Regions from separate parts of the Limnohabitans sp. Hippo4 genome, predicted to be linked through region 1. Evidence: predicted binding sites of a transcription regulator. Region 1 holds the regulator's gene; each other region holds the start of a gene.
The links. The regulator sigma-54, encoded in region 1, starts transcription at its own class of promoters, with help from an activator protein. The targets are predictions, from matches to a motif close to TGGCANGNAANCTGCTTT.
Positions count from the first base shown of each region.

Region 1 (7,336 bases):
ACGGTGTTTTTCCCCAACGCAAGCACCTGCCCCTGCGTTTGCGCCTTTGGATCGACTTTTTGAAGCATCACTACAGCTTGCCCACAACATGGCAAAGCGCCCCGTAAAATCGGGGGATGCTTCAAGCCAAACAAGAATTACTCTCGGCCCTCGCCGCCGAACTCGAACGCCTGCACGCCGGTGCCGGCGCCAAAGCCGTCTTTGAATCACCCAAGGTGGCCGCCCATGGCGATTTGGCCTGCACGGCCGCCATGCACTTGGCCAAACCTTTGGGCCAAAACCCCCGACAAGTGGGCGAAGCTTTGCGCACCGCGCTCATGACCACACCGGCCTTCAGCCAATGGGTTGAAAGCATCGACATTGCCGGCCCTGGCTTTTTGAACCTCAAGCTCAAGCCCAGCGCCAAACAAGCCGTGGTCAAAGAGGTGCTGCATGCGGCATCCTGCTTTGGTAAACAAGCCGAGCGCAATGAAAAAGTGTTGGTGGAATTTGTGTCTGCCAACCCCACAGGCCCATTGCACGTGGGTCACGGCCGTCAAGCGGCTTTGGGCGATGCCATTTGCAATTTGTTTGCCACGCAAGGTTGGAACGTTTACCGCGAGTTTTATTACAACGACGCGGGCGTGCAAATCAACACCTTGGCCACGTCCACGCAATTGCGCGCGCAAGGCTTCAAGCCCGGCGATGCACAGTGGCCCAGCGGCGAAAACGCGGCCGCCTACAACGGCGATTACATCCAAGACATTGCACAAGATTTCTTGGCCAAGAAAACCGTCAAGTCCGACGACCGTGAATTTACCGGCAGTGGCGACCTGAATGATTTGAATGGCATGCGTGAATTTGCCGTGGCCTATCTGCGCCACGAACAAGACCTCGACTTGAAAGCCTTCGACGTCAAGTTTGACAACTACTATCTCGAGTCCAGCCTGTACACCAGCGGACGTGTTGACAGTGCCGTCAAGAAACTCCAAGAAGCTGGCAAGACCTACGAACAAGACGGCGCCCTGTGGCTCAAGTCCACCGACTACGGTGACGACAAAGACCGCGTGATGCGCAAAGGCGACGGCACCTACACCTACTTCGTGCCCGATGTGGCGTATCACATCACCAAGTGGGAGCGTGGCTTTACCAAGGTGGTGAACATTCAAGGCACCGACCACCACGGCACCATTGCCCGTGTGCGCGCGGGTCTTCAAGCCGCTGGCGTGGGCATTCCGCAAGGCTACCCCGACTACGTGCTGCACACCATGGTGCGCGTGATGCGCGGCGGTGAGGAAGTGAAAATTTCCAAACGCGCGGGCAGCTATGTGACTTTGCGCGACCTGATTGAGTGGACCAGCAAAGACGCCGTGCGTTTCTTCTTGCTCAGCCGCAAACCTGACACCGAGTACGTGTTTGACATTGATTTGGCCTTGGCCCAAAACAACGACAACCCTGTGTATTACGTGCAATATGCACACGCGCGCATTCACTCCATCTTGCGCACCTGGGGCGGCGATGTGGCCAGTTTGGCCAAAGCCGATTTGTCCAGCCTGGAAAATCCAAAGGCACAAGCCCTCATGTTGCTCTTGGCCAAATACCCCGAAATGCTCACGGCGGCTGCACAAGACTTTGCGCCGCACGATGTGACGTTCTACTTGCGCGACTTGGCCGCCAGCTATCACAGCTACTACGATGCAGAGCGCATTTTGGTGGAAGACGAAAACCAAAAACTGGCACGCTTGGCCTTGGTTGCAGCTTGTGCCCAAGTCTTGCAAAATGGCTTGAAGATATTGGGTGTGTCTGCGCCAGAGCAGATGTAATTCATCCCAACGGCATTACCTTGAGAAACCAACACAACATGTCAACTTCCAAACTTCAAAGCCAGCGCGGCAGCACCCTGCTTGGCTTCATTTTGGGTCTGGTCATTGGCCTGACGGTCGCTTTGGGTGTGGCGATGTACGTCACCAAAGTGCCCATGCCGTTCAGCAACAAAAACCAATCGCGTTCGGCTGAACAAGATGCCGTGGAGACTCAAAAGAACAAAGACTGGAACCCCAACGGTGCTTTGCAAAGCAAGCCAGCCAATGCAGAAACACCTGCTGATGGCAGTGCTGCCCCAGCCACCAACGCACCTGCACCCGCCGTGGCTGCTGACCCCTTGGCCGACTTGATGAAGAAATCCAGCAGCGGTTCAGCACCTGCATCACCAGCGGCCGCGGCACCAGCAGTGGCACCGCCGCCTGCAGCCACACCGCAGCCCACACCTGCGGCTTCACCGGCCGCCAGCAAAGCCGCGGCCAACGATCCATTCACTTACTTTGTGCAAGCAGGCGCCTTCAAATCGGCTGGCGATGCCGATGCACAAAAGGCCAAGCTGTCCATGATGGGCATCGAATCCAAAGTCAGCGAGCGCGACCAAGCGGGTCGCACCATCTACCGCGTTCGCAGCGGCCCCTTTGACGACAAAGAGCAAGCCGAAAAAATCAAAGCCCGACTGGACGCCAGCGGCATTGACGCTGCCTTGGTTCGTGTTCAGCGCTGATCTCAACGCTTTTTATCGATCATTTCAAATTTCAGGAGTCACCATGAAACGCCGTGATTTTTCTCTCGCCACTTTAAGCACTGCCGCGGCTGTGGGCGGTTTGACTTGGAATCCCCCTGCGTTGGCGCAAGGCCCCGCCAAGTTTGTGGCTGGCAAAGACTATCTCAAGCTGGACCGCGTGGTCCCCACAGACGCCGAAGCCGGCAAGATCCAATTGATTGAGTTCTTTTGGTACAGCTGCCCGCACTGCAATGCCTTTGAACCCACCTTTGCGCAATGGGTTAAAAACGCCCCCAAAGATGTGGTGGTGCAACGCGTCCCCGTGGCTTTCCGTGACGACTTTGCCCCTCAACAACGCCTCTTCTACGCGCTCGAAGCCATGGGCCTGTTGGAAAAACTGCACGGCAAAGTTTTCCAAGCCGTGCATGTGGAGCGTTTGCCCTTGAACACCGACGCCAGCATCTTGGCTTGGATCGAAAAACAAGGCGTCGACAAAACCAAATTTGCCGATGCCGCCAAATCTTTTGGCGTGGCCAGCAAGCTCAAGCGTGCCGTGCAATTGCAAAACGACTTCAAAATTGAAGGCGTGCCTTCTTTGGGTGTCGCTGGCAAGTACTACGTCGACGGCACTTTGGCCGGCAGCATGGAGCGCGCCCTGCAAGTGGCCGAATCTTTGTTGACGCAAGTTCGTCAAGGCCGCGCCTGATCTTTTCAAGGTGTTGTGCATCAGCCCGCTTCGGCGGGCTTTTTTACGTCATTTTTCTTGCAAAAGTGCTTGACGCTGCGATCAACACCTACAATCAAGCAAGATTCGCGCCTTTATGAAATTTCACCTCATTCTTTTGTTCTGCAGTTGGGCCGCCGTCTTCACGGCGACAGGCGCTCACGCCGAAAAAGCGGACCGCGACAAACCCATGAACATTGAGGCTGACACACTCAAGCACGACGACCAGCAACAACTCACCACCTTCACGGGCAAGGTTCAAATGACCAAGGGCAGTTTGGTCTTGAAAGCCCACCGCATGGAAGTGAAGCAAGACGGTCAAGGCAACCAAGTGGCCAAGTTGTGGGCAGAACCTGGCGAACGCATTTTCTTCCGACAAAAGCGCGAAGCACTTGAAGAGTTCACCGAAGGCGAAGCTGAAACTGCGGTTTACAACAGCCAAGCCGATACCCTCACACTGACCTCGCGCGCCGAACTGCGCTTGCTGCGTGGCACGGTGGTGGCTGATCGTATTCAAGGGCAACAAATTTTGGTCAACAACACCACTGAGGTGTTCACAGTTGATGGCAAGCCCAACACAGGCAGCGGCAATCAACGCGTCAAAGCCACCATCACCCCTCGACCCAAAACAAGCGATGTCTCCGCCACGCCAACAGGGCCGGCCTTGAAACCCAGCCCTCGCATTGGCAACGACAAACCATGAGTCAAGAACACGCCATCAGCAGCTTAGAAGCGCGGCACTTGCAAAAGTCCTACGGCAGCCGCCAAGTGGTGTTTGACGTTTCTGTCAAAGTTCAAAAAGGTGAAGTGGTCGGCTTGCTTGGCCCCAACGGTGCCGGCAAAACCACGTCCTTCTACATGATTGTGGGTTTGGTACGCACCGATGGTGGACAAATTCTGATCGATGGTGATGACGTCACACGCATGCCCATCCATCGCCGCTCGCGCATGGGCCTGTCGTACTTGCCGCAAGAGGCTTCCATTTTCAGAAAACTCACGGTGGCCGAAAACGTGCGTGCAGTGCTCGAGTTGCAGCATGACGCCGAGGGCAAGCCGCTCAGCGAATCCGCCATCCAAGACCGACTTCAAGCGCTCCTGAAAGACTTGCGCGTTGATCATCTGCACGACTCACCGTCCTTGGCTTTGTCGGGTGGCGAACGCCGACGCGTTGAAATTGCGCGCGCACTGGCCACCGACCCTCGGTTCATTTTGCTCGACGAACCTTTTGCGGGCATCGACCCCATTGCGGTGATTGAGATTCAACGCATCATTGCGTTTTTGAAAGAGCGCGGCATTGGCGTGCTCATCACCGATCACAACGTGCGTGAAACCTTGGGCATTTGCGATCACGCCTACATCATCAGCGAAGGTCGCGTGCTGGCCCAAGGCACACCCAAAGACATTGTGGACAACGCCGATGTGCGCCGCGTCTACTTGGGCGAACACTTCCGAATGTGATGGCTGAACTCCTATGAAGCAAAGCCTTTCCCTTCGGATGTCCCAACACTTGGCGCTGACGCCACAGTTGCAACAATCCATTCGGCTGCTTCAACTCTCGACCTTAGAGCTCAGCCAAGAAGTCGAGCAAATGCTCGACGAAAACCCCTTCCTTGAGCGCAGCACCGACGAAGCACCGCAAGAAGATTTTGGCTTGCCAGAATCCGATGCGCGCGTCAGCTTGGGCGATCGTGTGTCAGAAGCCGCCAGCGATGCCGGCGCTGATTCACGCGATGCCGCCAGCGAATCCACAGCGTCTGTTTCTAACGACGAAGCCGTTACCGATGTGGCCGACAGCTGGGATGGCGACGGCAGCGTCGAGATTGCACCCGACGACAGCGAATGGGGCACCGACGCCGGCGCGCGCAAGAACAACACCAACAACGACTCGGATGGCGCAGACGCCATTGAGTTGGCACGCGGCCTAGGCTCACTCACCGAGTATTTGCATCGACAGGCTTTGTCGATGCGCTTGTCAGAAATTGACCGCGCAGCGCTGCGCTTTCTCATCGAGTCTTTGAACGACGACGGTTATCTGGAAGACAGCCTCGAATCTTTGGCGCAAGGCCTGGCCGGCACCGACGACATTGAGCAATTGGAAGAGTTGGTGCATCGCTTCACGGTGGCTTTGAGCTTGCTGCAATCACTCGAACCGGTGGGCATTGGCGCACGCGATTTGGGCGAGTGCTTGCGCATTCAACTCAAAGCCATCTTGAAAGATGAGCCCGACCACGAAGTGGCTGCCGTAGGCCTCAAAATTTGCGCGCTGCCTTTGGAGCTGCTGGCCAAACGCGATTTCAAACGCTTGGCGGTTCAATGCGGTGAAGACGAAGGCATCGTCAAACAAGCGCTGGCATTCATCACACGCTTAGAGCCCAAACCCGGTCGTCCTTTTGCCAATGCCGAGCAACATGTCATCGTGCCCGATGTGTTGGTCATTGGTACGCGCAAAGGCGGCGAGCCGCACTTCAGAGTTCAGCTCAACCCCGATGTGATGCCCAAACTGCGGGTGCACGACATTTACGCCAACGCCTTGCGCGGCGGCAAAGGCGAAGCCCATTTGGGTTTGCAACAACGCCTGCAAGAAGCGCGCTGGTTCATCAAAAACATTCAACAGCGCTTTGACACCATTTTGCGTGTGTCGACGGCCATTGTGGAGCGTCAGCGCAATTTCTTCATCCATGGTGAATTGGCCATGCGCCCCTTGGTGCTGCGAGAAATTGCCGATGAACTGGGCTTGCACGAGTCCACCATCAGCCGCGTCACCACGGCCAAGTACATGACCACGCCCATGGGCACCTTCGAGTTGAAGTATTTCTTTGGCTCGGGCCTAGGTACCGACAGTGGCAGCGCGGCTTCCAGTACAGCCGTGCGTGCGCTCATCAAACAATTGGTGGCCGCCGAAAATCCCAACAAGCCGCTCTCAGACAACCAACTGTCTGAAATGCTCAAAGAACAAGGCATCGATTGCGCACGTCGCACCGTTGCCAAATACCGCGAGGCGCTCAAAATTGCGCCCGCCAACTTGCGTAAAACTCTGTGAACTCGCTTCAACTTTTCATGCCTTGCGCCGCCGGCGTTGAAGGCTTATTGGCCGACGAGGTCCATCAACTCACGGGCCTCACCGGTAACGACCTGCTGACCGGCCGCGGCGGTGTGATGGCCAACGCGTCATGGCGTGATGCCTTGCGTCTGAATTTGCACAGCCGCCTCACCCAACGCGTGCTCATTCAACTGTCGCAAACTTTTTATCGCAGTGAAAAAGATTTGTACGATGCAGCCAGTGCGGTGGCTTGGGAAATTTGGTTCACCACCAAGCAGACTTTCAAGATTGAAATCACGGCGCAGCACAGCCCACTCACCAGCCTGAACTTTGCGGCGCTCAAAATCAAAGATGCCGTGGCCGATCGTTTTCGCGCCAAGCGCGGCGAGCGTCCCGACGTCAACACGCAGTGGCCCGACGTGCGCATTTACGTGCACCTCACCACCGACAGTTGCACGCTGTACATGGACACGTCAGGTGAGCCTTTGTTCAAACGTGGTTGGCGCGAAGACAAGGGCGATGCCCCACTCAAAGAAACCTTGGCTGCCGCCATGTTGGCCGCCAGCGGTTGGGATGCGCAGACGCCTTTGTACGATCCTTGCTGCGGCAGTGGCACCATTGCCATTGAAGCCGCGCAAATTGCCTGCGGTATTGCGCCCGGCATCATGCGTCGCTTTGCCTTTGAAAAATTGCTGCCGTTTCAACCGCACGTTTGGCAAGCCCTGCAAGACGATGCGCGCGCGCAAGAGCACGCGCCCACCGCCGAAATTCACGCCTCCGATGTGGCGTTCCGAATGGTGGACTTCACACAGCGCAATGCCGAGCGCGCAGGCGTTGGCCAAGTGGTCCAAACCCGCGGTGGCGACGCATTGCAGCGCATGCCGCCTTGTGAAACACCCGGCATCATGTTGCTCAACCCACCTTATGGCGAGCGCATTGCCGCAGCCGGTGTGGCGGGCGTCTCCAGCCGCGACCGATACCGGGAACCCGGCGCACCCACTCGCGCACGAGACAACGTGGACTTAAGCCGCGCCCGTGAAATTGCCGA
Region 1 covers NZ_NESE01000003.1:240,560-247,895, forward strand. The annotation lists gene B9Z46_RS10210 (LysR family transcriptional regulator) at 1-107, shown strand, start outside; gene argS (arginine--tRNA ligase) at 117-1,802, shown strand; gene B9Z46_RS10220 (SPOR domain-containing protein) at 1,841-2,524, shown strand; gene B9Z46_RS10225 (thiol:disulfide interchange protein DsbA/DsbL) at 2,568-3,230, shown strand; gene lptA (lipopolysaccharide transport periplasmic protein LptA) at 3,346-3,951, shown strand; gene lptB (LPS export ABC transporter ATP-binding protein) at 3,948-4,706, shown strand; gene B9Z46_RS10240 (RNA polymerase factor sigma-54) at 4,720-6,288, shown strand; gene B9Z46_RS10245 (class I SAM-dependent RNA methyltransferase) at 6,285-7,336, shown strand, end outside.

Region 2 (7,336 bases), on a different contig from region 1:
ATTTTCAAGTTGCAAGGCCACCGCCAAGGGCTCGGCCGAGCCTGCCTTTTCAATCGACTGCGCCAAGGCTTCCACCATCAACTGCATGCGCAAATGCACATAGTCTTCAGAAGGCTTGTCAAAGCGTTGTTTGAAGGCTTGATAAAACTTGACGCTTTCCGCGCCTGCCACGTTGGGCATCCACTCGGCCACCGCCAAAACTTTGCCAACACCCGCCTCACCCATGGCAGCCGGCGCACCTAGGGCATTGCCATAGAAGGTGTAAAACTTACCTTCAAAGCCCACTTCTTTGGCAGCCTTCACCAACAATGTCAGATCATTGCCCCAATTGCCCGTGATCACAGCTTGCGCACCTGACGCTTTGATTTTGGACGCATAGGGTAAAAAGTCTTTCACACGCCCCATCGGATGCAACTCGTCACCGACGATTTGAACGTCGGGCCGCAATTGGGTCAGCTGTTGCTTGGCTTCACGCAGCACCGCTTGGCCAAAGCTGTAATCTTGTCCGATCAAATACACAGACTTGAGTTTGGTGTCTTGTTTTAGCACCTGCATCAGTGCGGTCATGCGCATGTCGGCATGTGCATCAAATCTGAAGTGCCAAAAATTGCACTTCTCTTGCGTCAGCGCAGGATCAACTGCTGAGTAATTTAAAAAGAGTACGCGTTTTTGCAAATCACGATCGTTGTGTTTCTGAATTGCATCAATCAACACAGCCGCGTTGGCAGACGAGTTGCCTTGAAATACATATTGGGCTCCTGCATCAATGGCGGCACGCAATGCAGTGATGGCTTCCTCGTTCTGGCCTTTGCTGTCATAGCGGTTCAAAACCAAAAGCCGTTTGCCTTCAGCAGTGTTCACACCTCCACGTGCATTCACGCGCTCCACCGCCCATACCAAATTGCGCAACACTGCTTCGCCTGTGTTTGCAAAGGGGCCACTCATGCCCTCAATCAATGCCAATTGGATGGGTGCCTTTTGCGCATGCGCAGTCATGCAAACGCCAAGCGCCAGACACGCAATGCTGCGCATCACCGAATGAAACAAGTGAATCAAAACTCAATCCTCAAAAAAATTAAATGCTGGATGCCACAATTTGCGAAAGAGGCCAGCGTGGTTTGACATCAAAGCTGTAGTCAAATTGCGGTGCTTGTTGTCCCGCTTGGACGCGCATGGCAGCGGCCATGGCAATCATGGCGCCGTTGTCGGTGCACAAATGAAGTTCGGGGTAGTGCACACGAACACCTGCTTTTTGACAGGCTTGGTTCAACTGCAGACGCAAGGAACGATTGGCCCCTACACCGCCAGCCACCACCAAACGGCGCATGCCCGTCGCTTTCAGTGCCGCCATGGATTTCTTCACCAGCACCTCCACAATGGCTGCTTCTGTGGATGCAGCCAAGTCCGCTTTGTGCGTCGTGCTGGCATCATGCAAGCTAGCGCCCAATTTGTTAGCCTGCGTCAGCACGGATGTTTTGAGTCCAGCAAACGAAAAATCAAAATCACCACTGTGCAGCAAAGGACGCGGCAATTTGAAGGCTTGTGGATTACCACCCTCCGCGCACTTGGACAATGCAGGGCCGCCTGGGTAGCCGAGTCCCATCAGCTTGGCCGATTTGTCAAAGGCCTCACCGGCCGCATCGTCCACTGTTTCACCCAAAATTTCGTAGGAGCCGACAGCTTCCACGCGCATCAATTGCGTGTGTCCACCCGACACCAACAAAGCCACAAAGGGAAATTCAGGGGGGTCCTCGCTTAAAAAAGGCGACAGCAAGTGGCCTTCCAAGTGGTGAACACCCAAAACGGGTTTATTCAATGCCGCACCCAATGCACATCCCACACCTGCCCCCACCAGCAATGCACCCGCCAAGCCGGGGCCGCGTGTGTAGGCGACCACATCCACCTGGTCCAATTCAACTTGCGCACCCTTCAACACGTCACGGGTTAAAGGAATCACCCGCTTAATGTGGTCACGGCTGGCCAACTCTGGCACCACCCCACCATAGGCTTGGTGCATGTCAATCTGGCTGAACAGCGCATGCGACAGCAGGCGTGGCACGCCAAAGGCTTGGGTTTCAACCAAAGCCACACCGGTTTCATCGCAAGAAGACTCAATTCCAAGAAAAAGCATAGGGGCAGAGTTTATGCGATGCCCTGAGGGCCAGGGTTTTTGAACCAGCATGCCCTTGGTTGGCGCATAAATTGCGTAAGCATTCAAAGTCAGCCCTGCCCACTCTGACTTTTCATAAGATCGATGATTCAAACTTCTAAGTCCAAGAAATCCAAACCACCAGAGGCCCTGCGCATCGTGGTGGTCGCGCCAGACTTGGAAGTCACAGATCCAGAAGACGACCATGCCCTGTCCCAAGCAAAACGCTCCCGCGCCTTGCGCATTGGTTTACTGGAAAACGGCTTCAACCTGATTGCATCCTTGCCGGCCGATGTCTTTTTGGCCGATCGAATTGCACAGCTGCAACCCGACTTGATCATCGTCGATGCAGAATCAGAGGCACGTGATGCACTTGAGCACGTTGTATTTGCCACGCGCGATGCGCGTCGTCCCATTGTCATGTTCACAGACGACAGTGACACCAGCCATGTGAAAGACGCCGTTGCGGTAGGCGTTTCTGCTTACATCGTGGATGGTTTGGCAAGTTCTCGCATCAAACCCATCTTGGATGTGGCCATGGCACGCTTTGAGTACGAAGAGCGCCTGCGTCAAGAACGAGACCAAGCCCGCAGTGATTTGCAGGACCGAACCTTGATAGACCGCGCCAAGGCACTTTTGATGAAGCACCAAGGCTGCACGGAAGAGCAAGCATTTTCGAAATTGAGAAAAGTGGCCATGGACAAAGGCCTTAAATTGGGAGAGGTGGCCCAACGCACCTTGGACATGGCAGATCTCCTGAAATCATAAAGTCGCGTCTCTTCAATGCAATTCAAGAACATGCTGTCTGCGCATTCTTTTGGTGCAAGGCGCTCAATTTAAAGTGCGCCAATCCCTAGCTTGGGGCAGACAAGGCCATCGAATCGAAGAATTTCAGATGGCACAGGTATTGCAAACGACTTGAAGCAAGAGCCCGCGAAGGCTCAGGACAAAGGCGTCCCCACCCGTTCAAACGATTGAACGTGGTGAGGACGCCTTTGTCGTTTCTGACTTTTTTTAACTTGTTTGAGGAGCCCTGCCATGTCCGATATTTTGGAGACCCCTATGAGCCGACGCAATGTCCTGCAAGCCGCTACAGCCGGCGCATTGACCATCGCCCCCGCCTTGCGCGCAGCTGTTTACGCGCAAGGCTCTGACAAACCCGAAAAAGAAGAGGTCAAGATTGGCTTCATTCCCCTCACAGATTGCGCCAGCGTCGTCATGGCCTCTGTTTTAGGCATCGACAAAAAATACGGCGTCAAAATCATTCCAACCAAAGAAGCCAGCTGGGCCGGAGTTCGAGACAAACTGGTCAATGGCGAATTGGATTTTGCCCACGTCTTGTATGGCCTGATTTATGGCGTGCATTTGGGCACATCCGGCCCCAAGAAAGACATGGCCATCTTGATGACCTTGAACCAAAACGGACAGGCCATCACTTTGTCGAAGAAGCTTTCTGATAAAGGTGCGGTGGACGCTGCCAGCTTGGCCAAGCTCATGGCCACTGACAAACGCGATTACACCTTTGCACAAACCTTTCCAACAGGGACCCACGCCATGTGGCTTTACTACTGGCTGGCCAGTGTGGGTGTCAACCCGTTGAAAGACGCCAAAGTCATCACGGTTCCACCACCCCAAATGGTGGCCAACATGCGGGTTGGCAACATGGACGGCTATTGTGTCGGCGAACCTTGGGGTCACCGCGCCATTGCAGATGGTATTGGCATCACAGCCACCACCACGCAAGACATCTGGCCCGATCACCCAGAAAAAGTTTTGGGCACAACCGCAGAATTCGCCAAGAAATATCCCAACACCGCACGCGCTGTGACTGCCGCCATTTTGGAAGCCAGCAAGTGGATTGACGCTGGTCTGCAAAACAAAATGAAGATGGCGGAAACCATTGCCGACAAAGCCTATGTCAACACCAGCGTCGACGTCATCAACCAACGCATTTTGGGACGCTATCAAAATGGTTTGGGCAAAACATGGGATGACAAAAATCACATGAAGTTTTATGCCGATGGCAACGCGACATTCCCCTACCTGTCAGATGGCATGTGGTTCTTGACCCAGCACAAGCGTTGGGGCTTGCTCAAAGATCACCCCGACTATTTGAATGTGGCCAAGCAAATCAATCACATCGACATCTACAAACAAGCGGCCACGGCCAGCAACACACCCGTTCCCAAAGATGCCATGCGCACCAGCAAGTTCATGGATGGCATGGTGTGGGACGGCAAAGATCCCAAGAAATACGCAGACAGCTTCAAAGTTAAAGCTTAAGGATTTCGAATGCCCACTTTCCATTTCAAAACCATTGTGCTCCGAGTGCTGCCACCCCTCTTGGGCATGGCATTTCTCGTCGGCATTTGGGGCTTGGTCTCATTCAGCAGCACCAACAATTTCCCCTCCCCCAAAGAAACCTTGGTGCAAGCCATCCAAGTTTTCAGCGATCCGTTTTACAGCAATGGCCCCAACGACCAGGGCGTGGGCTGGAATATTTTGAGTTCTCTCAAGCGGGTGGCCATGGGATTTGGTTTGGCTGCATTGGTGGGCATACCCTTTGGCTTTTTGATTGGTCGTTTCGAGTTTCTCTCCAACATGTTCAACCCCTTGATCAGCCTGCTGCGTCCTGTTTCACCGTTGGCTTGGTTGCCGATTGGCTTGTTGGTGTTCAAAGGCGCCAACCCTGCTGCCATTTGGACCATCTTCATTTGCTCCATTTGGCCCATGGTGATCAACACAGCGGTGGGTGTTCAACGCGTTCCGCAAGACTACATGAACGTAGCGCGTGTTTTGAATTTGTCTGAATGGAAAATTGTCAGCAAAATTTTGTTCCCTGCTGTCTTGCCTTACATGTTGACAGGCGTGCGATTAGCCGTGGGCACGGCATGGCTGGTCATTGTGGCCGCAGAGATGCTGACAGGCGGCGTGGGCATTGGCTTCTGGGTTTGGGATGAGTGGAACAACCTGAACGTTAAAAACATCATCATTGCGATCTTTGTGATTGGTTTGGTGGGATTGATATTGGAATATGCCTTGATCAAGTTGGCCACTGCATTCACTTTTGAAGAGGTGCGCTCATGAATTTGAATCTCTCATCCAAGTTCCTTGAAATTCAAGGTGTCGCGCAAACTTTCAAAACCAGCAAAGGCGATTTTCCTGCACTGCGTGACATCGACCTGACAGTCGCCAAAGGCGAGTTTGTGGCCTTGATTGGACACTCCGGCTGCGGCAAATCCACCTTGCTCAATTTGATTGCAGGCTTGACCACTCCCACGCAAGGCAATTTGATTTGTGCCAACCGTGAAATCTCGGGTCCTGGTCCTGAGCGCGCTGTGGTGTTTCAAAACCACTCTTTGCTGCCTTGGCTCACTTGTTTTGAAAATGTCTACTTGGGCGTCGAGCGCGTGTTTGGCAACAATGGCCGGGTCGATGGCAAAACCAAAGAAAATGTGGCGCAACTGAAAGCACGAACCGACGCCGCCCTTGACATGGTGGGCTTATCGCATGCCTCACAAAAACGTCCTGGTGAGATCTCTGGCGGCATGAAGCAACGTGTGGGCATTGCCCGTGCCTTGGCCATGGAGCCTCAAGTTCTCTTAATGGACGAACCCTTTGGCGCACTGGACGCACTCACACGCGCCAAACTACAAGACGAACTTCTGGCCATTGTGGCCAACACACAAAGTACGGTGGTCATGGTGACACACGATGTCGATGAGGCTGTGCTGCTGTCCGACAAGATTGTGATGATGACCAATGGCCCTGCGGCCACCATCGGTGAAATCTTGCAGGTTGACTTGCCGCGTCCCCGCTCACGCGTTGAACTGGCTGACGATCCACGTTATCTGGGTTACCGCAAAGCCGTGATTGATTTCCTCTATACAAGACAAGCACACGTGGAGAAAGCATGAGCAAAATGAAATTGGTCATGGTGGGCAACGGCATGGCTGGCGTCCGCACCTTGGAAGAACTTCTCAAACTCGCGCCTGATTTGTTTGACATCACGGTCTTTGGCAGTGAGGTTCACCCCAACTACAACCGAATTTTGTTGTCCCCCGTTTTGGCGGGCGAACAAACACTGGATGAAATCATTCTGAACCCACTCACGTGGTACCAAGAGAATGGCATTGAACTGCACACCGGTTGCACGGTCACGCAAGTTGACCGGGTGAAGCGTGAAGTCCATGCCCAGAACCTGGATGGCAGCACGGTGGTCAAACCCTACGACCGCTTGCTCTTGGCCACTGGCTCCAACCCCTTCATGCTGCCCATTCCTGGCAAAGACTTGAAAGGTGTTCTGGCATACCGCGACATCGCCGATACCCAAGCCATGATTGATGCCGCCAAGCAGTACAAAGAGGCGGTGGTGATTGGCGGTGGCTTGTTAGGCCTTGAAGCAGCCAATGGCCTCATGAAGCGTGGCATGCAAGTGACGGTGGTGCATGGCGCTGAATGGCTGATGGAGCGTCAGCTCGACAAAGTGGCTGGCGGCTTGCTTCAAGAGTCGCTGGAAGAGCGTGGCATGAAGTTCTTAATGCGCGCCCAAACGCAAGAACTCAAATCGGATCCAGACGGCCGCGTCAGTGCCGTTTGTTTCAAAGATGGCTCGCACGTCAATGCGCAATTGGTGGTGATGGCGGTCGGCATCCGGCCCAACACAGCACTGGCTGAGAGCATGCGCCTGCATTGCGATCGCGGCATTGTGGTCAGCGACACACTCCAAACCATCACAGACCCCCGCATCTACGCTGTGGGCGAATGTGCCAGCCACCGCGGCATTGCCTACGGCTTGGTGGCACCGCTGTTCGAACAAGGCAAAGTATTGGCCACCCATTTGGCACAAATGGGGATTGGCCGCTACACCGGCTCTCTGACTTCCACCAAACTCAAAGTCACTGGCATTGATTTATTCTCGGCTGGCGACTTCATGGGCAACAACGGCGCCGCCACACCCGGCTTGGCCGACGACACAGAGGAAATCATCCTCAGCGACCCGCATGAGGGCGTGTACAAAAAATTGGTCATCCGCAACGATCAATTGGTGGGGGCATGTTTGTTTGGCGACACCGTCGATGGCAGCTGGTATTTCAAGCTGTTGCGAGAAGGCCGCAGTGTGGCTGACATTCGAGACAGACTGATGTTTGGCGAGTCCAACATTGGCGATGTGGGCCACGAAGGTCA
Region 2 covers NZ_NESE01000001.1:563,175-570,510, forward strand. The annotation lists gene B9Z46_RS02590 (branched-chain amino acid ABC transporter substrate-binding protein) at 1-1,032, opposite strand, end outside; gene tsaD (tRNA (adenosine(37)-N6)-threonylcarbamoyltransferase complex transferase subunit TsaD) at 1,076-2,131, opposite strand; gene B9Z46_RS02600 (ANTAR domain-containing response regulator) at 2,255-2,917, shown strand; gene B9Z46_RS02605 (CmpA/NrtA family ABC transporter substrate-binding protein) at 3,188-4,432, shown strand; gene ntrB (nitrate ABC transporter permease) at 4,442-5,236, shown strand; gene B9Z46_RS02615 (ABC transporter ATP-binding protein) at 5,233-6,066, shown strand; gene nirB (nitrite reductase large subunit NirB) at 6,063-7,336, shown strand, end outside.
Region 2: B9Z46_RS02600 (ANTAR domain-containing response regulator) is a predicted target of sigma-54. The motif match lies at 2,192-2,209, and genes of this name have one in related genera.

Region 3 (7,336 bases), on a different contig from region 1:
GGCGACGCAAAAAGGGGCTGTCTTGCGGTGTGGCGCCACCCATCACCACGTGATTGCCACCCCCCGTGCCGGTGTGCCTGCCATCCGTCATGAATTTCTCAGCACTCAGGCGTGTTTCAAAAGCCGCTTGGTAAAGGAACTCGGTGTGTTCTACCACTTCTTTCCAGCTGCTTGCAGGGTGGATGTTGACCTCGATCACGCCAGGGTCGGGCGTCACTTGCAACAACTTCAAACGCGAATCACGCGGCGCAGGGTAGCCTTCCAACACAATCTTCATTTGAAGTTGCTGTGCGGTTTTTTCGATGGCACTGAGCAGGTTCAAATAATCTTCAAGTCGCGCAAGGGGCGGCATGAAAACATACATGACCCCTTGAGCATCGGCATCCGTTTTGGCATCTTTCAATGCCACAGGACCGTTTGCGCGGCGTGGATCGCGAATCTCCACACACAAAGCTGTTCGCACGCTTTGCTTGTCTGAAGTGAAACGTGCAGGCGCCTTGTCTGCGATTGAAGCTGCGCGCGATGTCGAGTGATGTTGTTGCTGGAGGATGGGTGCGTGCGTTGGCTTGGCATTTGCACGGTTGACGACTTGTCCATGCGCCAAAGGACCACGCGGTGCATAGGGATCTTGGTCGATCAATACGGTCCGGTCTGTGGGCGCCGACCAAGGCAAGGAATCCAGGGGCAGCCGCCAGCCCATGGCTGAGTCACCTGGCATCAGGTAGAGGCGCTCGTCACGCACAAACCAAGGGCCGCTTTGCCACGCAGTGGTCGATTCAGAATCGGCGCTGGGGTCTCGTGCTTGTAAAGGCAAAAGGTAGCCCACTTCGCGGTCGAGTCCTTGCGAAAAAACGCGGTGCAGTCTAGCGCGTTCCAGCTCATCGTCCAACCGAGAATCGAAAGGGTCGACGTTGACTGGCAGTCGACGCTCGCGCCAGAGGTAGTACCAGGTGTCTTCATACCCAGGTGTGATGTGGTCATTAGAAACACCTAGCTCGTTGGCCAAAGCAGCAATGAAGCTTTGAGCATCTTGTGTGGTGTAGTGATGTGCAACGCGTTCATCTGCAAACAAAGAAGGGTCTTGCCAACAAGGCTGACCATCTGCGCGCCAATAGATGCTGAGCGCCCAGCGCGGCAGTTGCTCGCCGGGATACCACTTGCCTTGACCAAAGTGCAGAAAACCACCTTGTCCGTATTGCTGCCTCAATTTGTGAACCAACTCTGTGGCCAAACCCCGCTTGGTTGGGCCAAGCGCGTCAGTGTTCCATTCAGCTGCGTCGCGGTTTTCTGTGGCCACGAAGGTGGGCTCGCCGCCCATGGTCAGTCGCACATCACCGGTCAATAATTTTTGATCGACTTGTTCGCCCAGGGCCAGCACATCTGCCCATTGTTCTTCGGTATAAGGTTTGGTCACGCGAGGGGATTCGTAAATCCGCGTGATCTTCATCTCGTGGCTGAACTCAACTTCTGCTTCGTCCATCAAACCCTCGATGGGCGCTGCACTAGAAGGTTGAGGTGTACATGCCAATGGAATGTGACCTTCACCTGCAAGCAAGCCTGATGTGGGGTCCAAACCAATCCAACCTGCACCGGGCAAGTACACCTCGCACCAAGCATGCAAATCGGTGAAATCAACTTCCGTACCGCTGGGACCGTCCAGTGATTTCACATCCGGCGTGAGTTGAATCAAATAGCCCGACACAAAGCGAGCAGCCAGACCCATGTGGCGTAACAACTGAACCAGCAACCAAGCGGAGTCACGGCAAGAGCCACTCTTCAGTTTCAAAGTTTCTTCGGGTGTCTGAACCCCTGGTTCCATTCGGATCAGGTAATTGATGTCCTGGTAGACCTGCTGGTTGATTTGCACCAAAAAATCGATCGTTTTTTGCCGTTTCTTGTCGATGTTTCCAAGGTAATTCTTGAACAGCTGTGTGCTTGGCAGTTTTTCCAAATAACTTGTGAGCTCTTCCTTCAAAGCGGGTGAATAGGTCAAGGGCACATGCTCAGCGCTAGGTTCTAAGAAAAAGTCAAACGGGTTGAAGACCGCCATTTCCGTGACCAAGTCGACGGTTACTTTGAATTCGGTGGTTTTTTGGGGAAAGACCAAGCGGGCTTGGTAATTGGAGAAGGGGTCTTGCTGCCAATTGATGAAGTGCGCTTCAGGTTCGACCTTGAGGCTGTAAGACAAGATGTGGCTTCGGCTGTGAGGCGCGGGTCGCAGGCGTATGACTTGAGGGCCCAACTGAACGGGCCGGTCGTAACGGTAGTGTGTGACGTGGTGCAGTGCGACGTGAATGGACATAAATGCAAGTAAGCGCAACAGCGGCTGCATCGAAATAGCAGCTCGGGCTGTCTAAACTAGCAAAAGCCGCGCCATCCTGGGCCTAGCGGAAAGGTTCAAACATGTGGCGATGGATGCCGGGTTGGGTTGGGGCTTGGCTCTTGGGTACAAGGCTTCAACTGCAGCAAGAGAGTGCGTGGCCTGTTGCATGGACTTTGACAGGCAGTGCAAGCGCTTTGGTGGTGCTTGCGGGTGCCTATTGGCTTGAACGCTGTCAAGCGCATCTATTTCAAAAATTCATGCCTTGGGCGACTCACCGCTTGGCTGTTTTGGGTGCCATTGCCTTGCTGGCCTGCGCCCTGGTCAATGCACGTTGTGCGTTGCAAATGCAAGAGGCATTGAACCCGCGCTTAGAGGGGCAAGACTTGCATGCCTTGGTGGAAGTGGCGTCATTGCCGCGGATGGGTGAGAAGGGTGTTCTGTTTCGCGGGCGGGTGCTGCGCGCAAGCCTGGCCTCATCAGGTGATGCGGTCAAGGTCCCAACTTTCATTGAGTTCAATTGGTCCGATTGGGAAGCGCCCAGCAGCATGGACTTGCCGCTGTGGCAGAGCCTACAAGCAGGTGATCAATGGCAGTTTCAGGTTCGGCTGAAGTTGCCCCATGGCAGTCTCAATCCGGGTGGTTTTGACGAAGAGTTGCGTTTGTGGGAGTTGGGGATCATGGCGACAGGCAGTGTTCATGCGGGCAAGGGTCAAAGGCCACCCAACAAGCTCAGCAGTTCTTGGCGTTATCCGGTGGACCGATGGCGTCAACAAGTGCGTGCGCAAATTCATTCAACGCTGCAGGCCAGCGAGCTTGGCGCCAAGTCCTCAGCAGGCGTGATTGCCGCCTTGGTGATGGGCGATCAAGCCGAAATTGCGTCAAGCGATTGGCAGATTTTCAGAGCGACGGGTGTGGCGCATTTGATGAGCATTTCTGGCTTGCACATCACCATGCTGGCTTGGCTTGCGTCTGTCTTGTTGGCCTGGGGTTGGCGATCTTCTGCGCGACGGGGAAGTGTGCTGTGTCTGCGTTTACCGGCACCTCTTGCCGCATCGGTGGGCGGCTTGCTTGTGGCTTTGAGTTATGCCATTTTTTGTGGTTGGGGCTTGCCCGCACAAAGGACCATTTTGATGCTGTTCGTCTTGTCCGTTCTGCGTTGGCAAGGTGTGCGTTGGCCTTGGTATGGCAGCTGGGCTTTGGCCTTGTGGGTGGTGAGCGTTTGGGATCCCTGGGCCTTGTTGAAAGCGAGTTTTTGGTTGAGTTTTGTGGCGGTGGGCGCCTTGATCCTGGCTGACCCCGGTGCAGCTTCGCAGCGCACCAATTTGGAGACTCAGGACGCCAAAATGGTGCAGCATGGGCCATTTAAAGAATTTCGCCTCATGTTGGGTATTGGCCTGTTCACTTACTTCAAGTCGCTTGTTCGCGAGCAGTGGGTGGTGACCGTTGCATTGGCACCCTTGTCGATTTTGTTTTTTGGTCAGTTGTCGGTGTCGGGAATGCTGGCCAATTTGATGGCCATTCCTTGGGTGACTTTGTGCGTGACGCCTCTGGCTTTGGCAGGATGGGTCTGGCATCCTTTGTGGCATGTGGCGGCCGGGGCATTTGAGCCCTTGATGTGGGGTTTGACATGGTTGTCGCAATGGCCCTCTGGTGTATGGCACTTTGCACAAGCACCGATGGGACTGACGCTGTTGGCCATCTTGGGTGCCTTGATCTGTTTTCAACAATGGCCCTGGGCCTTGCGGTGTTGGGGCGTTTTGTGGCTTTTGCCCATTGGCTTGTGGCAAGTACCCAAGCCCGTTTGGGGTCAGTTTGATTTGTGGGCGCTGGACATTGGTCAAGGCAATGCAGTGTTGCTCAGAACGGCGCACCATGCTTTGCTTTACGACACTGGGCCCACTTGGGGAGCTGATGCGGATGCGGGACAGCGTGTGTTGGTGCCATTCATGTCACGAATGGGGGTTGACTTAGACCGTTTGATGCTGAGCCACCGCGACAGTGATCACACAGGCGGAGCGTCTGCTGTGTTGGCAAATCATCCCCATGCTGATTTGTGGACTTCATTGGAGGCGGGCCACCCTTTGTCTCAATTGCGTGATGTGAATCGGTGCCATGCGGGACAAAAGTGGACATGGGATGGGGTTCGATTTGAGGTCTTGCATCCTGCACTGGCCGACTACGCCTTGAACAAAACCTCCAACGGCCTCAGTTGTGTGTTGAGGATTGATGCAAGTCAAGGTGACCTTTCGCAAAATGGGCATGATGCACGGACCGCCAGTGCATTGTTGGTAGGCGACATCGAGGCGCCACAAGAGCAGGCTTTGTTACAGGCGCATGCCCTTCAAGCGGTGGATTTTTTGCTGGTGCCACACCACGGCAGCCTAACTTCCTCAGGCTTTGATTTTGTGCAGCAACTCATGCCGAAATGGGCCGAGGTGCAGGCGGGCTATCGCAACCGCTGTGGCCATCCGTCGCCTCAAGTGGTCGCGCGGTATGCCCAGTTGGGGGTGCCTTTGGCCATGTCACCAGTTTGCGGTGCTGCCCATTGGCAAAGCCAAACGCCACAAGCGCTAGACTGTGAGCGAAACCTCAAACGTCGCTATTGGCACTTCAAGGCGCCTTAAGCGGCCGTTTGGGGAGAGGGTGCGGGTATGCATCTTGCTTTTCAGAAAACAGGAGTGAAGTCAGATGCAGCGATTTGATGAGATGTACAGTCAGGCCACGGCCACGCAGCCGGGCAGTCCTGTCAGGGCCCATTACAAGGCTTATGCCGATTGGTTGTCGGGGCAGAGCAGCAGCACGATGCTGGCGCGGCGCGAAGAGGCCGAAATGATTTTTCGCCGGGTGGGCATCACCTTTGCCGTCTATGGTGACAAAGACGAAAGTGGCTCTGGCACTGAGCGACTCATTCCCTTTGACCTGATTCCGCGCATCATTCCCGCCCATGAGTGGCAAAGCATGGAAAAGGGCTTGGTGCAACGCGTCACGGCCCTCAATCGCTTCATTCACGATGTCTATCACGACCAAGAAATCATCAAAGCGGGCATCATTCCAGCCGATCAAATCTTGAACAACGCGCAATTCCGTCCCGAGATGATGGGCGTGGATGTGCCGCACCAAATTTACTCCCATATCAGCGGCATTGACATAGTGCGTGCACCCAATGCACAAGGGGAGGGCGAGTATTACGTTTTGGAAGACAACCTGCGCGTGCCCAGCGGTGTGAGTTACATGCTGGAAGACCGCAAGATGATGATGCGTTTGTTTCCCGAATTGTTCAGCCGCCACCGCGTGGCACCTGTGGCCCATTACCCCGATTTGTTGCTAGAAACCTTGCGTGCCTCAAGCCCTGCCTCCTCTGCAGAACCTACCGTGGTGGTGTTAACGCCAGGCATGTACAACAGCGCCTATTTTGAGCACGCTTTCTTGGCGCAGCAAATGGGTGTGGAGTTGGTTGAGGGTCAAGACTTGTTTGTCAAAGACCAGTTTGTGTACATGCGAACCACCCGGGGACCCAAGCGTGTCGATGTCATTTACCGACGTGTCGACGATGACTTCCTCGATCCCAAAGTGTTCAGGCCCACTTCAACTTTGGGTTGCGCCGGTTTGATGGACGCCTACCGCGCAGGCAATGTGGCCATCTGCAATGCCGTGGGCACAGGCGTGGCCGATGACAAATCCATCTACCCGTATGTGCCGCAAATGATTGAGTTTTATTTGGGTGAGAAGCCAATTCTGAACAACGTGCCCACTTTCATGTGCCGCAAGCCAGATGACTTGGCCTATACCTTGGCCAACTTGAAAGACTTGGTGGTCAAAGAGGTGCACGGTGCAGGGGGGTATGGCATGCTGGTAGGGCCCGCATCTACCGATGCAGAAATAGAAGATTTTCGGGCCGCGTTGATCGCCAATCCATCTGGCTACATTGCGCAACCGACCTTGAGTTTGTCGAGTTGCCCCACCTATGTTGAAAGCGGTGTGGCACCTCGTCACATTGATTTGCGACCTTTTGTGCTCAGTGGTCGCACCGTTCAAATGGTGCCAGGCGGCTTAACCCGTGTGGCTTTGAAAGAAGGCTCTTTGGTGGTCAATTCATCGCAGGGCGGTGGCACCAAAGACACTTGGATTTTGCAAGCTTGAGCTGCAATTGACTGCCATTGCGCACCCATCAAGAATTTGAAAGAAGCACCATGCTAAGCCGTACTGCAGATCACTTGTTTTGGATGTCGCGCTACACCGAGCGCGCCGAAAACACCGCTCGCATGTTGAATGTGAGCTATGAAACTTCCTTGTTGCCACAGTCCAGTGCCACGGTGCAAGCCGGTTGGGAAGGTTTGTTGTCGATCAGTGAATTGTTGCCTGCCTATACCCAGCTGCATGGTGAGGTCACACCGCACCATGTGATGCAGTTCATGGTGATGGACCCCAACAACCCGTCGTCAATCATTTCATGCTTGCGCGCAGCACGTGAAAACGCCAGGGCTGTTCGAGGTGCACTGACCACCGAAGTGTGGGAGACGCAAAACCAAACCTGGCTGGAAGTGAACCGCATGATTCGCTCTGGCGAATTTGATGCTGATCCAGGTAAATTTTTCGAATGGGTGAAGTTCAGATCTCATTTGTCGCGTGGCGTCACCGTGGGCACCATGCTGATGGACGAGTCCTTGCACTTTATGCGCTTGGGGACCTTCTTAGAGCGTGCCGACAACACGGCGCGTTTGGTGGATGTGAAGTTTCATGCGGGACAAAACGATCGATTTGGTGCATTGCCAGTTGCGTCCATGCTTACGCCCATCACCTCCAATTCAACCCAATCACAAACGCTTGCACCCGAAGCGGGCTTGGATGGCTCGCAAGAGTTTGACTTCTATCACTGGAGCGCCATCTTGCGCAGTGTCAGTGGCTTTGAAATTTATCGCAAGGTCTACCGCGATGTGATTCGCCCTGACCGTGTTGCGGAACTGCTTATTTTGCGACCCGACATGCCGCGTTCTTTGCACGCCAGCTTGAACG
Region 3 covers NZ_NESE01000001.1:474,269-481,604, reverse strand. The annotation lists gene B9Z46_RS02190 (DUF2126 domain-containing protein) at 1-2,302, opposite strand, end outside; gene B9Z46_RS02185 (DNA internalization-related competence protein ComEC/Rec2) at 2,404-4,947, shown strand; gene B9Z46_RS02180 (circularly permuted type 2 ATP-grasp protein) at 5,012-6,463, shown strand; gene B9Z46_RS02175 (alpha-E domain-containing protein) at 6,514-7,336, shown strand, end outside.
Region 3: B9Z46_RS02190 (DUF2126 domain-containing protein) is a predicted target of sigma-54. The motif match lies at 2,359-2,376, and genes of this name have one in related genera.